Regions from separate parts of the Actinomadura sp. 7K534 genome, predicted to be linked through region 4. Evidence: riboswitches for the same ligand, from Rfam matches in the RefSeq annotation. Region 4 holds a riboswitch; each other region holds the start of a gene.

Region 1 (4,571 bases), on a different contig from region 4:
CCAGCGGCTCCGCCGCGAGGAGGCGCAGGCCAAGGCGTCCTACGAGGACGTGAAGGCCAAGACGAAGGAGCTGCGGGAGCAGAAGCAGAAGCTCGACAAGGAGGTCGCCAAGCAGAAGGCGCTGCTGCGGCGGCTCGGCGGGACGACGCCGTCGTCCGGCGGCGGCTCGGGCAACATCGGCGGCACCTACAACGGCCCGGCCAGCGGCTCGGCCCGCACGGCGCTCGACTTCGCCTACGCCCAGCTCGGCAAGCCGTACTCCTACGGCGCCGAGGGCCCGAACTCCTACGACTGCTCCGGCCTGACCATGAAGGCGTGGGCGGCGGCGGGCGTGGGCATCACCCGCACGACGAACTCCCAGTACGCCGCCACCAAGCGGGTGGACAAGAGCAACCTGCAGCCGGGCGACCTAGTGTTCTTCAGCGGCCTCGGCCACGTCGGCCTGTACGTGGGCAACGGCCAGATGATCCACGCGCCGCGCACCGGGAAGAACGTCGAGGTCGTGAGCATCACCTCGGGCTACTACCTGAACAACTACTACGGCGCCGGGCGGCCCTGACGCCCGCCCCGGAGCGCCCCGCGGCGGGCGTGACGGAGCCCACTCCGACAGCGGACCAGGTCTTGACCTGGTCCGTTGTTGATTTTGGGGGGGTTTGCGTTCTATTGGTGCTTTGGTACCTTTACACCACTCACGGCGCCCGCCAGACGCCGGAGCCCCACGGCGCCCACCGGGCGCCATGGTCCCACGCGGCACATCCAGCTGCCGCGTGACGGCGGCGCGAGCCACGTGCCGCTCCCCCTGCCGGCGGCGCGCTCCACGCGTCGCCCGCGGCACCCACGGTGCCGCAGCGGGCCTCCACGCAGGCCCGGCCGGCCCGGCTCCACCGTGCGCACGCCCCAGCGGGCATGGCGCTGAGCGCGCTGCGACGGCGGACATCGCGGGTCAGGCACGGACGGCTCCCGGACGAACGGGCCGCCGTCCGCACAACACCCACAACATCAGGCGCCGCTCTTTCGCACGCGGGAGACAGGTCCCGCGCACGGGCCCCATCACGCCCCCAGGATCGCAGCGGCAGCGCCGAATCCGCCGACGCGCGGAACCGGGGACCCATATCCGCCGGAGTCCGGGGCTAGCCCCGGACGGGCATTCCGGCACCCGGGGTGAATCGGCGCGTCTCTCCCGGACGACCGGTGAGAGCCGCCGTAGGGCGGCTTCCACGCCCGAACCCGTCAGCTAACCCGGTAGGCGGCATGGAAGTCAGGAGATCCCCCGTGCCAGGCGCACACCGCAAGAAGTCACCGGGCAAGAAGTCACCGGCCGAGAAGCCGCCGGTCGAGACGTTGCCGGTCGAGACGTTGCCGGTCGAGAACCAGAAGCCGTCCGGCAAGCACCGCAAACCGGGCCGCCTCACCCTGACGTGGCGGACGACCGGCGGCGTGATCGTCGGCGCCGCCGTCCTCGGCACCGCCGCGGCCACCGCGCAGGCGTCGGTGCTGCCGTTCGGCTCCGTGCCCGCCCAGGTCACCGCGGCCGACCTCAACGGCGCCAAGGGCGGCGGCGAGCGCGGCGGCACGTCCTCGTCCAAGGACAAGGTGAAGGGCGGGCCGAAGAAGGAGAGCCGGGCCACGCCGAAGGACGGCGGCGGCCGCGACGGCGGCGAGGGCGAGGACGGCGAGCGCTCCGGGAACGAACGGCCGGAGTCCGGCGGCTCGGAGAAGCCGGCCGAGGACACCCGCCCAACCGCCGAGCAGGCCATCGAACTCGCCCGCTCCCAGGTCGGCATCGAGGAGGACGGCAACGGCGAGACCAAGTTCAACAAGTGGTACACGGAGAGTTCCCGCGCGAAGGAGACCGTCGCGCGCGACGGCGGCTCCGTCCGGGGGTATGGGGCCGCAGCCTGGTGCGACATGTTCATCTCATGGATCGGCGACCAGCTCGGCTTCACCGACCAGTTCGGCAGCGACGCATGGACGATCGCCCACGCCAAGTGGTTCCGGGACCAGGGCCGCTGGGGCACCGAGCCCAAGCCGGGCGCCATCGTCTTCTACTCATGGCGCGGCGGCAAGAGCCTCGACGACATCGTGCACATCGGCATCGTGACCAAGAAGATCAACGACAGCACCATCGAGGCCGTGGAGGGCAACACCGACGAGGCCGTCCGGGTCAGGGAACGCCCGACCCGGAGCATCGTCGGCTACGGATACCCAGAGTACAGGTCGTGACGGCACCTCCTCCGCCCGCTGCATAGGATCGCGCGCATGGAGGACGGTCCCGGGCACGGCGGCCCCGTCACGCGCCGCAGGGCACTCGCCCTGGGCGCGGGCGGGGCCGCCGTGCTCCTCGGTGGCGGCGGGGCGCTCCTCGGCGCACGTTCCGGCGACGACGGCCCGCGCCCCGTCCGCGCGGACGAGGGCACCGGGACGTTCGACCCGGCGGCGGCCGCCACCGTCCTCGCCAACCGCGCGCGCGCCGTGCGCAGCGGTGACCGGGCGGCGTTCCTGGCGACGGTGGCCTCCGCACCCGCCGCCTTCCAAGAAGCTCAGTCCCGCATGTACGGCAACCTCCGCAGGCTTCCGCTGGAGCGCTGGGAGGAACGCGTCGTCGCCCCGCAGGGCACGGACGGCGAAGCGGGTGCCGTGGTCGTCCGCGTGGAGGTGCGCCACCGGCTGCGGGGCTTCGACCGCGGCGACGTGGTCGCCTCCCGCCACCTGGCGCTGGCCCGCCGCTCCGGCACCTGGACGATCGTCGGAGACGGGGCGTCCCGCGGCCTCCGGGACGACCCCGCGATCTGGGACGGCGGCGACCTGAAGACGGCCGAGGGTCGCGCGAGCCTCGTCATCGGCGACGCCCCGGGGCTCGCCGAGATCGCCGGACGCCTCGACGCGGCCGTCCCCGTCGTCACCGGCGTCGTCGGCACCGGGTGGGCGCGGCGCGTCGTCGCCCTGGTCCCCGCCGACGCGGGGCTGGCGTCCGCGCTCGCGGGCCCGGACCGGCGCCTCGACGAGATCGCCGCCCTCGCCACCGTCGCACCGTCCGCCGGCCGGGCCCGGGGCCAGGACCGCGTCGTCGTCTCCCCCGGCACCTTCGGCCGCCTCAACGACCTGGGGCGCGACGTCGTGCTGACCCATGAGCTGACGCATGTCGCCACCGGCGGCGCCCGCGACCGCACGACTCCGCTGTGGCTGATCGAGGGCTTCGCGGACTACGTCGGCTACCTCCGCACGAGGGTCGGCGTCCGGGCGGCGGCGGCCGAGCTGCGCCGCGAGGTGGCCGCGGGACGGGTCCCGTCCGCGCTGCCCGCCGCGGACGCGTTCTCCGCCGGATCCGCGCGCCTCTCCCAGGCGTACCAGGAGTCCTGGCTCGCCTGCCGGATGGTCGCGGGCCGGTACGGTGAGGCGACGCTCGTGCGGCTCTACCGGACCGCCGGGCGCGTCCCGGAGGCCGCCGCGCTGCGCGACGTGCTGGGGCTCACCCGGGACCGCTTCACCGCCCTATGGCGCGACTACCTGAAACGGGAGCTCACTTGAGCGAGGCAGAGGCGGCCGAAGGCCCGGCCGAGCCCGGCGCCGGTGGAGCGGAGCGCACCCGCCGGGACGAACCCGGCGAGCACGACGAGCGAGCCGCGCGCATGCGGCGGCCCCGGATCGCCGCCGCCGTCGCGGCGGCCGTGCTGTTCGCCGGGCTCGGCGCCGTCATCGCCGTCACCACGCCCTGGGACCCGCTGCCCGGCCCGGTCCCCGGCGGGCACGCGGAACCCGATCCGGCGCTGGACTTCTCCCCCGCCGAGATCGCCCGCTCCCAGGCGTTCGACTCGGCCATCAACCCGTCCGCCTACGCCGGCCTCGTCGTCGGCCTGGCGCTGATACTCGCGCTGGGCCTCACCCCACTCGGCGCCCGGTTCATCGGCTGGGTCACCGCACGCACCCGCCGCTGGCCCCTGCGCGTCGTCATCGGGGCCTTGGCTCTCACGACGCTGCTGCGCGTCGCCGGGCTCCCGTTCCGCATCTGGCGCGAGTCGGTACTGCGCCGGTACGGGCTGTCGACGCAGAGCTGGCCCGAGTGGCTCGTGGACCAGCTCAAGTCCCTCGGCGTCACCTGGGTCGTCTACGCGGTCGCCCTGCTGCTCCTGTACGCGGTCGTGCGCCGCTTCCCGCGCTACTGGTGGACGGGCGCCGCCGCCGGCGGGTTCCTCCTCGTCGTCCTGGTGTCGTTCATCTACCCGATCGCCGTCGAACCGGTGTTCAACAGGTTCCACTCGCTCAAGCAGGAGCCGCTGCGCTCCGACCTGCTGGCGATGGCCGAGCGGGACGGCGTGCCCGTCACCGACGTCCTCGTCGCCGACGCCTCGCGCAGGACGACGTCGCTGAACGCCTACGTGTCCGGCTTCGGCTCCACCCGCCGCATCGTCTTGTACGACACGCTGCTGAAGTCCCCGCCCGAGCGCATCGAGTCGATCGTCGGGCACGAGCTCGGCCACGCCAAGCGCGACGACGTCCTGTGGGGAACGCTGGTCGGCGCACTCGGCGTCGCCGGGGCGATGTGCCTGCTGCACCTGCTGATGACCTCTCCG
Region 2 (4,571 bases), on a different contig from region 4:
CGCGTTCCGCGTGGCATGCTGATCGTCGTGGAGCCCGAGCTGACGATCCGCCTCGCCGACGAACTGCTGATGTTCCTGCCCGCCACGCGGCGGGCGAGCGTGAGCCGCGTCGCCTGCGACGGGACCTCGACGCTGGGGCATCTGGTGGAGTCGCTCGGCGTGCCGCTGCCGGAGGCCGGCCCGATGACGGTCGGCGGCGAGCCCGCCGACCCGTCGATGCGCCCGGCCGCCGGCGCCGACGTGCGCGTGGAGGCGGTGCCGCGCCCGCAGCCCGTCCCGCTGGAGCCGGGCCAGGACGCCCCGCGCTTCGTCCTCGACGTGCACTTGGGCACGCTCGCGCGCCGGATGCGCCTCCTCGGCCTCGACACCGCCTACCACAACGACATGGACGACCCGGCGCTGGTCGTCCAGGCCAACGACGAGGGCCGCGTCCTGCTCACCCAGGACCGCGGGCTCCTCCGCCGCCGCGCACTGTGGTTCGGCGCGTACGTCCGCGGCGCCCGCCCGGACGACCAGCTCCGCGACGTCCTGGACCGGTTCGCGCCCGTCCTGCGCCCGTGGACCCGCTGCACCGCCTGCAACGGCGAACTCGTCCCGGTCGACAAACAGGAGATCGAGGACCACCTGGAGGCGGGCACGCGCCGCTCCTACGACGTCTACGGCCGCTGCGCGAACTGCGGCCAGCTCTACTGGCGCGGCGCCCACGGCGGCCACCTGGAGCGGATAGTCGAGGACGCGACACGCCTGCTCCAGTCCGTCCAGGAGGGACCAAGATGAAGAGGGCCGACCTGGTCATAGTAGGAGCGGCGATCCTCTCCGAGGGCCGCCTCCTGAGCGCCCAACGCGCCGAACCACCGCACATGGCAGGCGGCTGGGAACTCCCGGGAGGCAAGGTCGACCCCGGCGAGTCAGACGAGAACGCCCTGATACGTGAGTGCCACGAGGAACTGAACATCAAGGTCAGCCTGCAAACCCGAATAGGCGGCGACTGGCCCCTCTCCGATACAACCGTTCTCCGAGTCTGGACCGCCAAGATAGTCGAAGGCGTACCCCAACCCCTAGAACACCTAGCCCTACGCTGGCTGACCCCAGACGAGCTGTACGACGTCGACTGGCTACCAGGCGACCGCCCAGTAATAGAGGCCCTAGCAACCCACGGCCTGACTTAACCCCACCCCCCGCGATGCACTACCCACGAACGCTAATTAGGACGAACCCGGCAGACGTGGTCGGTCGGCCGCATACCGTCACCGGCAACCGGCGACAACGGGTACGCCGACATCAGCCCACGTACGCACGGACATCAGCCACCACCGCAACCCCGCGACAACCCAAACCGTCGCGATTGCGTCCGAAGGCAGGTTTCGAGCGAAGCAAGAAACCTGATCGCGCAGCGAGCCGCTAGGCGAGTCGAAGCGATGCAGCGATCGCACGCAGTGCCCGCCGAAGGGAAGGCGCTCCAGCGCCTGACTGCCAAGGGCAATGCAATAAACACCGCCCGATCGCGCAGCGAGCCGCTAGGCGAGTCGGAGCGATGCAGCGATCGCACGTTTTTTGTTGGTTAGGGCCCCCAGGGCCCTAACCAACAAAAAACAATAAATACGAGGGCTTCCTACCGCGCCGCAGGAAGCCCTCGTACGTCTCAGGTGATGCGGTTGGCGCCCGCGTAGTCGGAGCGGTCGGACAGCCTTGAGATCTTCACCACATCGCCGGTCCGGGGGGCGTGGACGTACTTGCCGTCGCTGAGGTAGATGCCCATGTGGTGGAGGCTGCCGCCGAAGTAGACGAGGTCGCCGGAGCGGAGCTGGTCTCGGGGGACCTTGGTGCCGAGGCCGTAGAGGGCGCCGGTGTAGTGGGGGAGGCCGCGTTTGCCGACCTGGGCGTAGGCCCAGACGACGAGTCCGGAGCAGTCGAAGCTGTTGGGGCCGGAGGCGGCCCACACGTAGGGGGAGCCGAGTTTGCCGAGGGCCTTGCGGGCCATGTCGGCGGGGAGGTCGGAGCCCTTCACGGTGGCGCGGAGGCCGCTGCGGGGGTCGCTGACGCGGGTCGTGGTCAGCTTGTCGAGGCGCTTCATGACCTCGGCGACCTTTTTCCGGGCGGCTTCGCGGGCCGCCTTGGCGTCCGCGGTGGCCTTCTCGACCTGGGCGGTGGTGGCTTCGGCGGTGCGCTGCGCGGTCTCGGCCTGCTGGATCTGCTTCTGCAGGGAGAGGACGGCGTTGGCCTGGCTCTGGGTGAGGAAGGCGCGTTCGGCGAGGCCCTCGGGGGAGCCGTCGGCGCCGAAGATCACGTCGGGTGCGCCGGTCATGTAGTTGACCGCGGCGAGCCGTCCGAGCTGCTCGCGGGCGGGGGCGGCCTGGGCGCGCAGGAATGCGGCCCGCCTGGCGGCGGCGCGTTCGGCCTGCTGCGCCTTGCCGAGGTCGACGCGGGTCTTGTTGTACTTCTCGGTGAGGATCTCGGCCTCTTCGTTGAGCGCGTCGAGGCTCTTGCGTAGCCCCTCCTCCGTCGTCGGAGTGGGCGTCGGGGACAGCCGGGCCGGTGCGGCGGCGTGCGCGGTGACGGGTGAGGCGGTGCCGAGGCCGATCAGGAGCATCGTGGCCGTGGTGGCGGGCGCGATGCGGCGCCACCGTCGGGGGGCCGGAGCCAAGCCGGTCTTCTCCTCTCCTCGCGCGCCTACCGGGTTAGCTGACGGGTTCGGGCGGGGAGATCGCCCTACGACGTGCGTCGATTCACCCCAGGGACCTGGGTCCCCGGCTCTCCCGACACGCGGGAGATTAGGCGCTCCGGCCGCAGTCCCGGGGGCGGGACTCCGAACGACCGGATCTCGGGCAGATTACAAAGAACGAGCAAAGTTGGCGAATCGGGGGCCCTGGGACGGACCGGACGACCGCTGCAGGGCGGGCTGCGGGCGCGGGCAAGTAGAATGAGTCAGTGCCGCGCTCTGCGGCGATCCCCGTTCTCTCAGCCAAGGCGAGCCTCGCATGCCCAACTCCACGCGCGACGACCTCCGTAACGTAGCGATCGTCGCCCACGTCGACCACGGGAAGACGACGCTCGTCGACGCCATGCTCTGGCAGTCCGGGGCCTTTCGCGAGAACCAGCAGGTCGACGACCGGGTGATGGACTCCGACGATCTGGAGCGCGAGAAGGGCATCACCATTCTCGCCAAGAACACCGCGGTCCTGCACAACGGGATGACGATCAACATCATCGACACCCCGGGGCACGCCGACTTCGGCGGCGAGGTGGAGCGCGGGCTGTCGATGGTGGACGGCGTCGTCCTGCTGGTGGACGCCAGCGAGGGCCCGCTCCCGCAGACCCGGTTCGTGCTGCGCAAGGCCCTCGCCGCGCGGCTTCCGGTGATCCTGGTCGTGAACAAGACCGACCGCCCCGACGCCCGCATCGACGAGGTCGTGGACGAGACGTACGAGCTGTTCATGGACCTCGACGCCGACGAGGAGCAGATCGACTTCCCGATCGTCTACGCGTCGGGGCGCGCCGGGCGGGCCTCGCTGGAGAAGCCGGGCGACGGCGAGATGCCGGAGGGCGAGGACCTGGAGCCGCTGTTCAAGGTCATCACCGAGACGATCCCGGCGCCGTCCTACGACCCGGACGTCCCGCTGCGGGCGCACGTCACCAACCTGGACGCCTCCAGCTACCTCGGCCGGATCGCGCTGTGCCGGGTGCACGCCGGGACGATCAAGAAGGGGCAGCAGGTCGCGTGGTGCCGGCATGACGGCACGGTCGAGCGCGTGAAGATCACCGAGCTGCTGATGACCGAGGCGCTCACCCGCAAGCCCGCGCGGGAGGCGGGGCCGGGCGACATCATCGCGATCGCCGGCATCCCCGACATCATGATCGGCGACACCATCGCCGACGCGGACGACCCGCGCCCGCTGCCGCTGATCACCGTGGACGAGCCCGCGATCTCGATGACGATCGGCACGAACACCGGGCCGATGGCGGGACGCGAGAAGGGCACCAAGGTCACCGCCCGGATGGTCAAGGACCGGCTGGACCGCGAGCTCGTCGGCAACGTGTCGATCCGGGTGCTGCCGACCGAGCGGCCCGACACGTGGGAGGTGCAGGGCCGCGGCGAGCTGGCCCTGGCGATCCTGGTGGAGAACATGCGCCGCGAGGGCTACGAGCTGACGGTCGGGAAGCCGCAGGTGGTCGCGAAGGTCATCGACGGCCGCAAGCACGAGCCGGTCGAGCGGCTCACCGTCGACATCCCCGAGGACCACCTCGGCGCCGTCACGCAGCTGCTGGCCGTCCGCAAAGGCCGGATGGTCCAGATGACGAACCACGGCACCGGCTGGATCCGGCTGGAGTTCCTGGTCCCGGCGCGCGGCCTGATCGGGTTCCGCACCGAGTTCATGACCGAGACGCGGGGCACCGGCATGGCGCACCACGTGTTCGAGTCCTACGAGCCCTGGTTCGGGGAGCTGCGGACCCGCCCGTCCGGGTCCCTGGTCGCCGACCGGGCCGGCGCCGCCACCGCGTACGCGATCATGAACCTGCAGGAGCGCGGGACGTTCTTCGTCGGTCCGACGACCGAGGTGTACGAGGGCATG
Region 3 (4,571 bases), on a different contig from region 4:
CGGCGGGCGCTCCTGTCCAGCCGCCGCACACGCCGCCAGGCGCGCCGTCCGGCCCGGACCACCGGGACGCGGCGCGCGGCCGCGCCGGCCAGCCGCGCCCACGGACTGTCCGTCTCCAGCGCGAACGCCAGGTGCCCGCCGCCCGTGACGTACGAGCGGAGCCGGTCCCCGGCGAACCGCGTCAGCCGGGGCCGGACGGGCAGCACGACCCCGTCCAGCTTGGGCGACCCGCGGCCCTCGCCCAGCCGGGTGACCACGTCCTCACCGTCCGCCCTGAGGCGGAGCCGGACGTCCCAGACAGGGTCGATGAGCCCGGTCGGCCGGAGCACCGCGACGGGGTCGAACTCGGCCTCCCAGCCGATCCGGTCGCCCTCGTGCCGCAGCCTCGCCCGGATCCGCGCCCTCCGGGATTTCCGCCGCCGGTCGCAGAACTCCAGTGTGCCGGACAGTCCGGCCGGGCCGATGCGGCCCAGCGGGTTCAGCACGTGGCCGGCCATGCGGGCCCGCCCTCCCCGCATCTCCAGCTCGGTCACCGTGTTGGCCGGCCGAAGATCCTTCAGGGGGCGCAGATGGAAGCCGAAGTCCGTGACGTCCAGGACGCGGCGGCCGAGGGCGCCGCGGGGCCGGCCCGCGCCCCAGAAGACGCGCCCGTCCCGCTCCACGAGCCGCGCGCGCAGCTCGGGCCGCTTCTCGGGGGCGTACTCCGCGGCCGCGAGCGCCCCGGCGTGGTCCCCCTCGCGCACCAGGTACGCGGCGATCGCGGGCAGCGTGTTGGCCTCCTCGAACACGCGGGGATCGAGCTCCGCCAGGTAAGCGGCCGCGAGCCCCAGGAACCGCTCCTGGTAGCCGACGTCGCGGCCGCGCATCTCCCGCATGTAGAGGACCAGGTCGTGGTTGATGAACTTGACGTCCTTGGCACGTCCCAGCTCGTGGGCGCCGCGCAGCGCGAACAGCATGTCGATGCGCCGGTGGATCTCCAGGCGGTCGGCGAAGTTCGCCAGGTCCGCGCGCCGGTTGGAGATGGAGGGCGCCGGCGTCCGCTCACTGACCAGCCAGTTGTAGACGCGGTGCGGGATCAGCGCCGTCCCCCGCGCCGCCAGGTAGGCCTCGGCGGTGAACAGCAGGTCCTCGTAGTGCAGGTCCTCGACGAACCTGAGGCCGTGCTCCTCCAGGAAGGACCTGCGGTACGCCTTGTTGGTCGACAGGGTGTCGTAGAGGAGGCGGGGGTTCTCCTCCAGCGACCCGAACACGGCTCTGCGCCGGTAAAGCCACGGGTACCAGGGCCGGACGCGTTCCCGCGCCCCCTCCGGCAGGTCCAGGAAGATCCGGTCGCACCGCCCGGACACCAGGTCGGCGCCGGTGTCCTCGGCGGCGCCGAGCAGGTTCAGGCAGGCGTGCCGGTCCAGCAGGTCGTCGCTGTCGAGGAACATCACGTACCGGCCGGTGGACGCCTCGACGCCCGCATTGCGCGGCCGGCCGCAGCCGCCGGAGTTGGACGGCAGGTGCACGGCCCGGACGCGGCCGGGGTGCGCGGCGGCGATCCGGTCGGCGACCTCCGCCGTGCCGTCGGTGCTCGCGTCGTCGACGATGACCGTCTCGACACCGCCCAGCGACTGCCCCAGCGCCGACGCGACCGCGCGCGGCAGCCTCCGCGCATCGTTGTAGGCGATCACGACCACACTCAGATCCGGGCGCACTGACATCCCCCCGCGGCTTCGGCTCCGGGAGCCCCCGGACCTCCGGCGAAGGCGCCCGACCCCGGCCTTCCCGCTCGTGGACGCTCCCTTCCAGGCGCCGGTCGGACGCGCGTGCACGGATTCCTTTCCAGGAACGCCGCGCTGAGGTCCAAGAGCGATCAAAGGCTGTCAATGGTTGGCATTACCCGACTTCCGCGGAGAGAAGGGGCACCCGGCCCGGGAACGCCAGAAGGCGCCCGGCAGGACTGCCGGGCGCCTTCCGATCGACGCGGAACCGCGTGGAGCACGGACGTGGCCGTGCGGTGGATCAGGCCTTGTAGTCGGGGTAGCCGTAACCCACGATCACGGACTTGCTGCGGACCTTCTTCTCCACCTTGTCGTTCGTGTTGCCCTCGATGGTGCTGACGGTGCCGTTGCCGTTGTCCTTGACGACGATCCCGACGTGGTCGATGGCGCCGATGCTGGAACCGCGGTCCCAGTCGAAGAACACGACCGAACCCGGCTTGGCCTTCTGGCCCCAGCGCCCGGTCTCCTTGAACCAGGAGGCGTGCTGGACGGTGTAGGCGTCCCAGCCCATGTTCTTCACACCGGTCTGGGCGCCCAGCCACGACACGAACATGTTGCACCACTGCGCGCCGTTGTAGGCCTTGACCGAGAACCCGCCGTCACGCTTGGCGGTGGCCTTGGCGTGCGGGGTCGACACGAACCAGTCGTGGTACTTGGTCTGGCCGCCCCGGCCCTCCGAGATGCCGACCTGCTTCTCGGCCAGCTTGATGACCTCGGACGGGTCCACGTCGCGCGGCGGGACCTTGTAGCCCATCTTGCGCGCCTCGGCGGCCGAGAGGGCGGTGGAGCCGCTCGACTGGTTCGACTGGTTCGAGACGCTCGCCGCGACGGAGCCGTTCTTGGCGGCCGCCTGGGCAGTGGTCTCCGCCGACGCGTCGCCGGCGAGGGGGTTGATGAGCGCGAGCCCGACGGCCCCCGCGAGCACCGCGCCTACCGCGGCGCCGACCGCCTTGTCCTCGGCGGTGATGTTGTCCATGGAAAGTCGATTGAAACGACCGGTCATGCAGGGAATCTCCTTGTCTTCCATGACGCCTACCGGGTTAGCTGACGGATTCGGGCATGGAAGCAGCCCTACGGCGCGACTCTCGGACGCGCCGATTCACCCCTGGAACCTGGGTCCCCGGCTCCGTGCCGGTCGGATTCGACCGGACGGACTCGGCCTCGCACCGCGGGCGCGGTGCTGACTGTTCGGATTTATCTCAGCGACTGATCTCGGTGAGGGGGCGCGCATCGTCTGGCGCGCATCGCGTGCGGGATCCGCTCCGCGATCCTCGGCCGCGACATGGGCGGCCGGTGGCAACGCATGGGGTGCGCTGCGTGATTCGGATAGAAGGTATCAACGTTCTCAAGGAACGCAAATCGCGGACAAAACACCGTCTTGCCTGCTCAAAGACCTTCCAAGACACCACCAACAGCGTAAGGACCCGATGTCTTCCCGATCACCGGTCGACCGGCCACAGCCCCTGCCAGCAGGGGCCTCCCGGCATCCGGGGAAAGGTAAAGGACCCGGGGACGACGACGGCCGGCACATGGCGGTCCGCCACGTACCGGCCGTCTTCACCCCCGGTTACGCGTGGTGCACATCACACGAGGCGGTTCTCCCGCCCCCGAACATGACGCTCCTCACTCCACGCGGACGGCGAAGAGCGTGGTGTCGTCGGCCGCCCTGTCGTGCTCCATGCGGGCCAGGACCTCGTCCAGCACCAGCTCCGGCCGGGTGGAGGAGTCCTGCAGGATGTCGGTGAGGCGGTTGATCCGGTCGTCCAGGTCGGCGTCCCTGCGCTCCACCAGCCCGTCGGTGTACAGGAAGATGACGTCGCCCTGGTCGAGCTGGGTGGTGATCGTCGTGTACTCCCAGTCCGTCATCGCGCCGAGCATCGGGTCGCGGACGACCTCCAGGCGCTCCGCCCGGCCGCCCCGCATCAGGATCGGCGGCGGATGGCCGGCGCACGTCCACTCCATCACCCGCCGGCCCGGGTCGAAGACGGCGACGATGGCGGTCCCCGTCGCCGTCGGGTCCATGGTGCCCACCAGCTCGTTCAGCCAGCCCACCAGCCGTCCCGCGGGCTCGCCCGTGCAGGCCAGGCCCAGCAGCCCGTTGCGGCTGCGCGCCATCGCCGCGGCGGCGGGCAGCCCGTGCCCGGCCGCGTCCCCGATGGCGAACAGCGCGCGCCCGTCCGCCAGCGCGCGGGTCGCGTACCAGTCCCCGCCGATGCGGGCGGTGCTCTCCGCCGCCAGGCTGCGGATCGCCGTCATCAGGCCCGGCAGCCGCTCGGACTCGTCCTCGTCCGGCAGAATCGCGCGGCGCAGCGTCACCGCCACCCGCCGCTCCTGCGCCATCCGCTCCTGCTGCTTCAGCATCTGCCGCCGGGTCTCGGCCAGCGCCCGCTCCACCCCGCGCCGCCGCGTGATGTCCTGCGAGACGATGTTGATCGAGACCGGCAGCCCGGAGTCGCCCAGCACCGGCTCGGCGAACATCCAGAGGTGCCGCGGGGCGCCGTCCGGGCCGATCACGCGGTGCTCGGCCTCCACCGGCTCCCGGCGCGAGAACATCGTCTGGACGGCCTCCTCCACCAGTGGGAGATCGTCCTCGGCCACGGCCTTCGGCAGGTCGTGCGGCGACGGCGGCACCTCTTCGGGGCCGAGCCCGTAGTTGGCCAGCATCTGCGGCGTCCAGTCCGCCTCACCCGTGGCGAGGTCCCACTCGCCGAACCCCACCAGGGCGAGCCGCTCGACCCGCTCCAGCCGCCGCACGGTCCGGTCCTCGGCATGGTGGTACCGCCAGGTCAGGCAGATGCCGGTCGGGAC
Region 4 (4,571 bases):
ACGCACGCCTGTTCTCGGTGACCGGCCTGCGCAATGACCAGGAGCGCGAGGTCCGCGCCACCGCCACGCTGCTGTCGGTGATGGCGCAGGTTCCCGAGTTCGGTCGCCGGCTGACCGCCCGTTTCAACGCTCCGGCCGGGATGGTCCAGACGTTCGCCGAGGCGAGACTTCAAGCACGGGGACGGCAAGGTGCGGCCGGACGGCGTGCTGCGGGTGGCGAGGGCGGGCAGGATCTGGACGGCGCTGATCGAGACCAAGACCGGCGGCAACCCCCTCAAACCGGAGCAGGTGCAGGCTTACCTCGAGGTCGCGGCCCGGAACGGCTACGAGGCCGTGATCACCCTGTCGAACGACCTCGCCCTCGGCAGCGAGCACCGCCGGGACGCTGCGCCTGGGCGACCGGCGCGCCATGCAGGTGGCCGAGAGCTGGGAGAAGCTGATCCGGCAGTTGTGCCTGCGCCTGAGCGGCAGGACCGGCACGGGTGTCGCTCCCGTGCTCCGCAGGCGGCGGGACGGGGACGCGTCGGTGCGCCGCCTGCAGACCGTCACGTCCCTGGTCGAGACCGGGCGGATGAGCGCCGAGATCCGCATGCCCACGGCCGGTGGGCCGGTCCTCCTCGAAGCCGATCTGCGCACCGGCCAGATCGAGACCACCGTCGAGATCCCCGCCGCGGACCGCGCGCGTGCCCTCACCCGCGTCCAATGGCTGTTGCGGCAGCTGCACGAGGCTCCGCCCGAGCTCCGCATTGAAGCCTTGACGCCCGGCCACAAGACCGGCCCGTGCGAGCTCCTGGCGAACCTGACCAGCGAACCCGGCATCCTCGTCCCCGGCGGCGGGAAGCAGATCACCACCTTCCGGCTGACCCTCCCGTCCGGCATGGGCACCAAGCGGGGCACGGAGGAGACCGGCTTCGTGCGCAGCATCGACAACGCGATGGACCGCTTCCATCAGGACGTTCTTCAGGTCCTATAGCTCGATACCGCGGCGGCTGTTTGATCGAGTCCTCGGGGAGCCTGCATGCCCGGGGGTCAGGGGCGTGCGGGCGTTTGGGCAGGTGGGGTCAGGTTTGCGGGGTGTTTGCACCTGCTTGAAGCTTTGGTACGGTCAGTCCGAAATCGGCGCCTGCCAGGTGCCGTAACCATCTGATCGTGTCCGTTCCGTCTGGGTCGTGTGTCGGCCGGGCGGGCGGCTGCGCCGAGTCCGCGTGTGCGCGGAGCCGGGGAACCAGCGCGATGTGCGGGTCCATGCCCGCCTCGCAGGGGTGAATCGACGCCTCCACGCCACGTGCGACGAGGGTCGTAGGGCGACTTCCATGCCCGAATCCGTCAGCTAACCCGGTAGGCGGCATGGAAGGAGCAACTGCCGTGATCGGTCGGCACCGTAAGAAGAAAATCGAGCCCGCTCCCGTGCTGAGCGTCGTCCTCGCCGGTGTCTTCGCGGGCGCCGTGGCCGTGGCGCCGCTGGACGGGGGTTCGGCGGACGGCGGTTCCGCGGACTCCAAGGAGCCTCCGTCAACGAGGGCCGTCGCGGAGCGCGTCGACAGGTCGGCGACGAAGCGGGACGACACGCCGTCGGCGAAGCGGGACGAGGGGCCGCCGCGCAAGGCGCCGGATGACTGCGACCCCTCGAAGAGCACGGCCCGGTACGCCAACGGGCGGATCCCGGTCGACCAGCTCTGCAAGCTGCCCCAGGACGGGGAGTACCTGCGCGCGGACGCCGCGGTGGCCTTCTACAAGCTCAACGCCGCGTACCACGATCGCTTCGGCAAGGAAATGTGCGTGCGGAGCTCCTACCGCGGCTACAACAAGCAGAAGCAGCTCTACCAGCGCATGCCGGCGGGGATGGCCGCGCGTCCCGGCAACAGCAAGCACGGGATCGGGATCGCGGTCGACCTGTGCGACGGCGTCCAGCGCGAGTCCTCACCCCAGTTCAAGTGGCTGGAGGACAATTCCAAGAAGTACGGCTGGATGCACCCCAGGTGGGCCTACAGCAGCCCGTACGAACCGTGGCATTGGGAGTTCGACGTCGGCCAGGCGTAACGGCGTCACCTGTCGCGGAAGAAGCCGTGGCGGGCCAGGATCTCGGCGAGGCGCCGGCCGGTGGGGGTGAGGACCATCCCGGAGCCGCGGCACGTCTCGCAGGCGGCCTCCTCCGGGCCCTCCGGCCGGGCCCTCATGTGGTCGTCGATCGCGCGGTCGATGGCGGCGACGATCGAGGGCTCGGCCGGGCCCAGCCGGACCGAGCCGTAGGAGAAGTCCTGGTGCGGCGCATTCTCGGGGGTCATGTCCGCCGCCCTGCGCGCCGCCTGTGCGACCCGGACCAGCTCGTCGGCCTGCCGGTACCACGTCCGCCACTGCTCGCGGACGACGCTGCCCGTGCCGCCGCACGTCCCGCACTGGGTTTCGAGCGCGGCCAGGAACGGCGCCCAGGGATCGGCGGGGCGGGCCGCGTCACCGGTCATTGACGCGCGCCCTCACGCTTCTCCGCCGACCAAGAGCCGGCGTCCCGGCTGCTCTCCCACGGCCGGTCATACGGGGACGGGCCTCCCGAGGTTCGAGTGAACCGGAACTCGCTCGGGAGCGTCGGCCGCGGCGCCTAGTTGATGTTCAGGTCGCCCTGGACGTCGCGGAGCTGGACGACCTTGTCGGCCCGGCCGTTGAAGACGTTGACGACACCCTCGTCGTTGGCGGACGCCTTCGTCTGGGCCTGGTTCCAGAGGGCCTCCAGTTCCGCGCGGAAGCCGGGATCCTCGTCCAGGAGGCGCCGGACGGCCCCTTCGACGGCGTCGGGGTCCTCGGCGACCCTGGCCAGGGCCGCCTCGTCGGACGGACGTCCGCGGAACCGCTCGCGCACCCGCCGGCACATCTCGGCGACGGCCGCACGGACGGGTTCGCCCGCGACCTCGACGGCTTTGCCGGCCATGGCGGTGGCGACCGCCACGGTCATGGGATCTGTCATTCGTTCAGTGCATCACGACCGGCAGCCCTTGTGCAGTGTTCGTCCCAAGTCGGTCCCGCCCCGGCCGGTTACCACATAAAAATGTACGGAATGGCCGAGATGACGGTTATGGCGTCGACGAGCATCAACACTGGTACCACCTTGTGTGCGGGGTGGCCTGGCGACATCGCGCAGGCTGGGGTGGGCGCGGTCGGGATGATCGGCCGATCGCATCCGATTGGGGATCTTAGCCGGAAATGATCAGCCATGTGGCGATTAGCTGGGCATCTCACGACGGAGCCACTCATTCGAAAGTAATAAGACCGATTTGTGAATTTTCAATCGTTAGTTAGGTGCGCTTCGTGCCGCGGTGTCCTGGATGGCGGCGGTGCGATGACTTTTCGTCGCGGGGGCGGTCCACATGCGAGAGGCACATCACCAGGATTGGATCGCCGATGCGCGAGCGGACGCACGAGCCGTATCCGGCCCTGCGGGGCCGGTGGTTGCTGGAGCGGGCGATCGGCTTCGCGCTGACGTCGGTCCAGGCGGTCACGCCGGAGATGCTGCAGCGGCGGACTCCCTGCGCTTCCTGGGACCTCGAGATGCTGCTGCTGCACCTCCGGGACTCCCTCTCCGCGCTGCAAGAGGGCATCTCGCCGGGGCGGGTCGCGCTGACCTCCGTCCAGCCCGGCCGGGAGGAGCATCCGGTGTCGGCCGTGCGGGTGAGCGCGATCCGGCTGCTGCGCGCGTCCGGGGCGCTGGGGCAGGTGGAGATCGGTGACCGCCGGATGGACGGGGAGCTGATGGCCGCGGCGGGGGCGGTCGAGGTGGCGGTGCACGGGTGGGACATCGCGCAGGCGTCGGGGGAGCGGCGGCCCGTTCCGCCCGACCTGGCGGAGGAGCTCCTCCATGTCTGCCCGTTCGTGCTGCCCGAGTCGCGCCCTCCGCTGTTCGCCGACCCCGTCGACGCGGGGCCGGGCGCCTCCGCGGGGGACCGGCTGGTCGCCAGGCTCGGGCGCCGCCCGCGGCGCTGAGGATGCGGCCGCCCGCGGATGGAAGAATCGGGTGCCGGCCGCACCGAGGGAGAGAACCAGTGAAATCCTCCGTCCCGTACCTGCTTCCCGAGGGTCGCGAACGGGTCCTCACCATGATCGGCAAGGGTCAGTACATTCCCGCCATCAAGCTCGTCCGGGAGGTCACGGGGCTCGGGCTCAAGGAGGCCAAGGAGTACGTGGACAGCCTGAAGGGCGAGGCGTTCGCCAGGGTCGTCCCGCCCGAGGCCCAGGGCAAGGCGCAGGCGCTGATCGCCCAGGGCAGCCCCAAGGACGCGGTCAAGCTGATCCGCAGGGAGCTCGGCCTGGACTCCAGGGCGGCGAAGGACTACGTCAAGGCCCTCCAGGACGGACGCCTGACCATCGCGCCGGTGGGCGTGCTGTCGGACCGGGTCCGGGCGTTCAAGCAGGCCGGCGACCACGAGTCGGCGATCGCGCTGGTGTGCGCCGAGACGGGCATGCGACGCGACGAGGCGATCCGCTTCGTCGAGGCGATCCGCTAGGAACCGCTGGAAGCTAGAAGCGGTCCGGGGCGGGGAACAGCTCGACGGGCTGTTCGAGGAACGCCTTGGCGGTGTGCG

What was found. Region 4 has a riboswitch for cyclic di-AMP ahead of E1266_RS14910 (M15 family metallopeptidase). Riboswitches for the same ligand answer to the same signal wherever they lie in the genome.
Region 1: another riboswitch for cyclic di-AMP. It lies ahead of E1266_RS31365 (CHAP domain-containing protein); the one in region 4 lies ahead of E1266_RS14910 (M15 family metallopeptidase).
Region 2: another riboswitch for cyclic di-AMP. It lies ahead of E1266_RS21475 (C40 family peptidase); the one in region 4 lies ahead of E1266_RS14910 (M15 family metallopeptidase).
Region 3: another riboswitch for cyclic di-AMP. It lies ahead of E1266_RS10650 (CHAP domain-containing protein); the one in region 4 lies ahead of E1266_RS14910 (M15 family metallopeptidase).

What each region holds. Positions count from the first base shown of each region.
Region 1 is NZ_SMKB01000251.1:3,766-8,336, forward strand. Features, by position in the region: gene E1266_RS31360 (C40 family peptidase) at 1-559, shown strand, start outside; cyclic di-AMP (ydaO/yuaA leader) riboswitch at 1,067-1,264, shown strand; gene E1266_RS31365 (CHAP domain-containing protein) at 1,273-2,223, shown strand; gene E1266_RS38395 (hypothetical protein) at 2,260-3,528, shown strand; gene E1266_RS31375 (M48 family metallopeptidase) at 3,525-4,571, shown strand, end outside.
Region 2 is NZ_SMKB01000112.1:9,851-14,421, reverse strand. Features, by position in the region: gene E1266_RS21485 (Mut7-C RNAse domain-containing protein) at 16-777, shown strand; gene E1266_RS21480 ((deoxy)nucleoside triphosphate pyrophosphohydrolase) at 774-1,169, shown strand; gene E1266_RS21475 (C40 family peptidase) at 1,643-2,644, opposite strand; cyclic di-AMP (ydaO/yuaA leader) riboswitch at 2,652-2,788, opposite strand; gene typA (translational GTPase TypA) at 2,979-4,571, shown strand, end outside.
Region 3 is NZ_SMKB01000036.1:38,778-43,348, forward strand. Features, by position in the region: gene E1266_RS10645 (CDP-glycerol glycerophosphotransferase family protein) at 1-1,697, opposite strand, end outside; gene E1266_RS10650 (CHAP domain-containing protein) at 2,005-2,766, opposite strand; cyclic di-AMP (ydaO/yuaA leader) riboswitch at 2,778-2,920, opposite strand; partial or broken gene E1266_RS10655 (PP2C family protein-serine/threonine phosphatase) at 3,387-4,571, opposite strand, start outside.
Region 4 is NZ_SMKB01000061.1:4,283-8,853, reverse strand. Features, by position in the region: gene E1266_RS38800 (hypothetical protein) at 410-973, shown strand; cyclic di-AMP (ydaO/yuaA leader) riboswitch at 1,184-1,360, shown strand; gene E1266_RS14910 (M15 family metallopeptidase) at 1,366-2,040, shown strand; gene E1266_RS14905 (hypothetical protein) at 2,046-2,462, opposite strand; gene E1266_RS14900 (hypothetical protein) at 2,597-2,959, opposite strand; gene E1266_RS14895 (TIGR03086 family metal-binding protein) at 3,394-3,972, shown strand; partial or broken gene E1266_RS14890 (ribosomal protein L7/L12) at 4,080-4,493, shown strand; gene E1266_RS14885 (GntR family transcriptional regulator) at 4,507-4,571, opposite strand, start outside.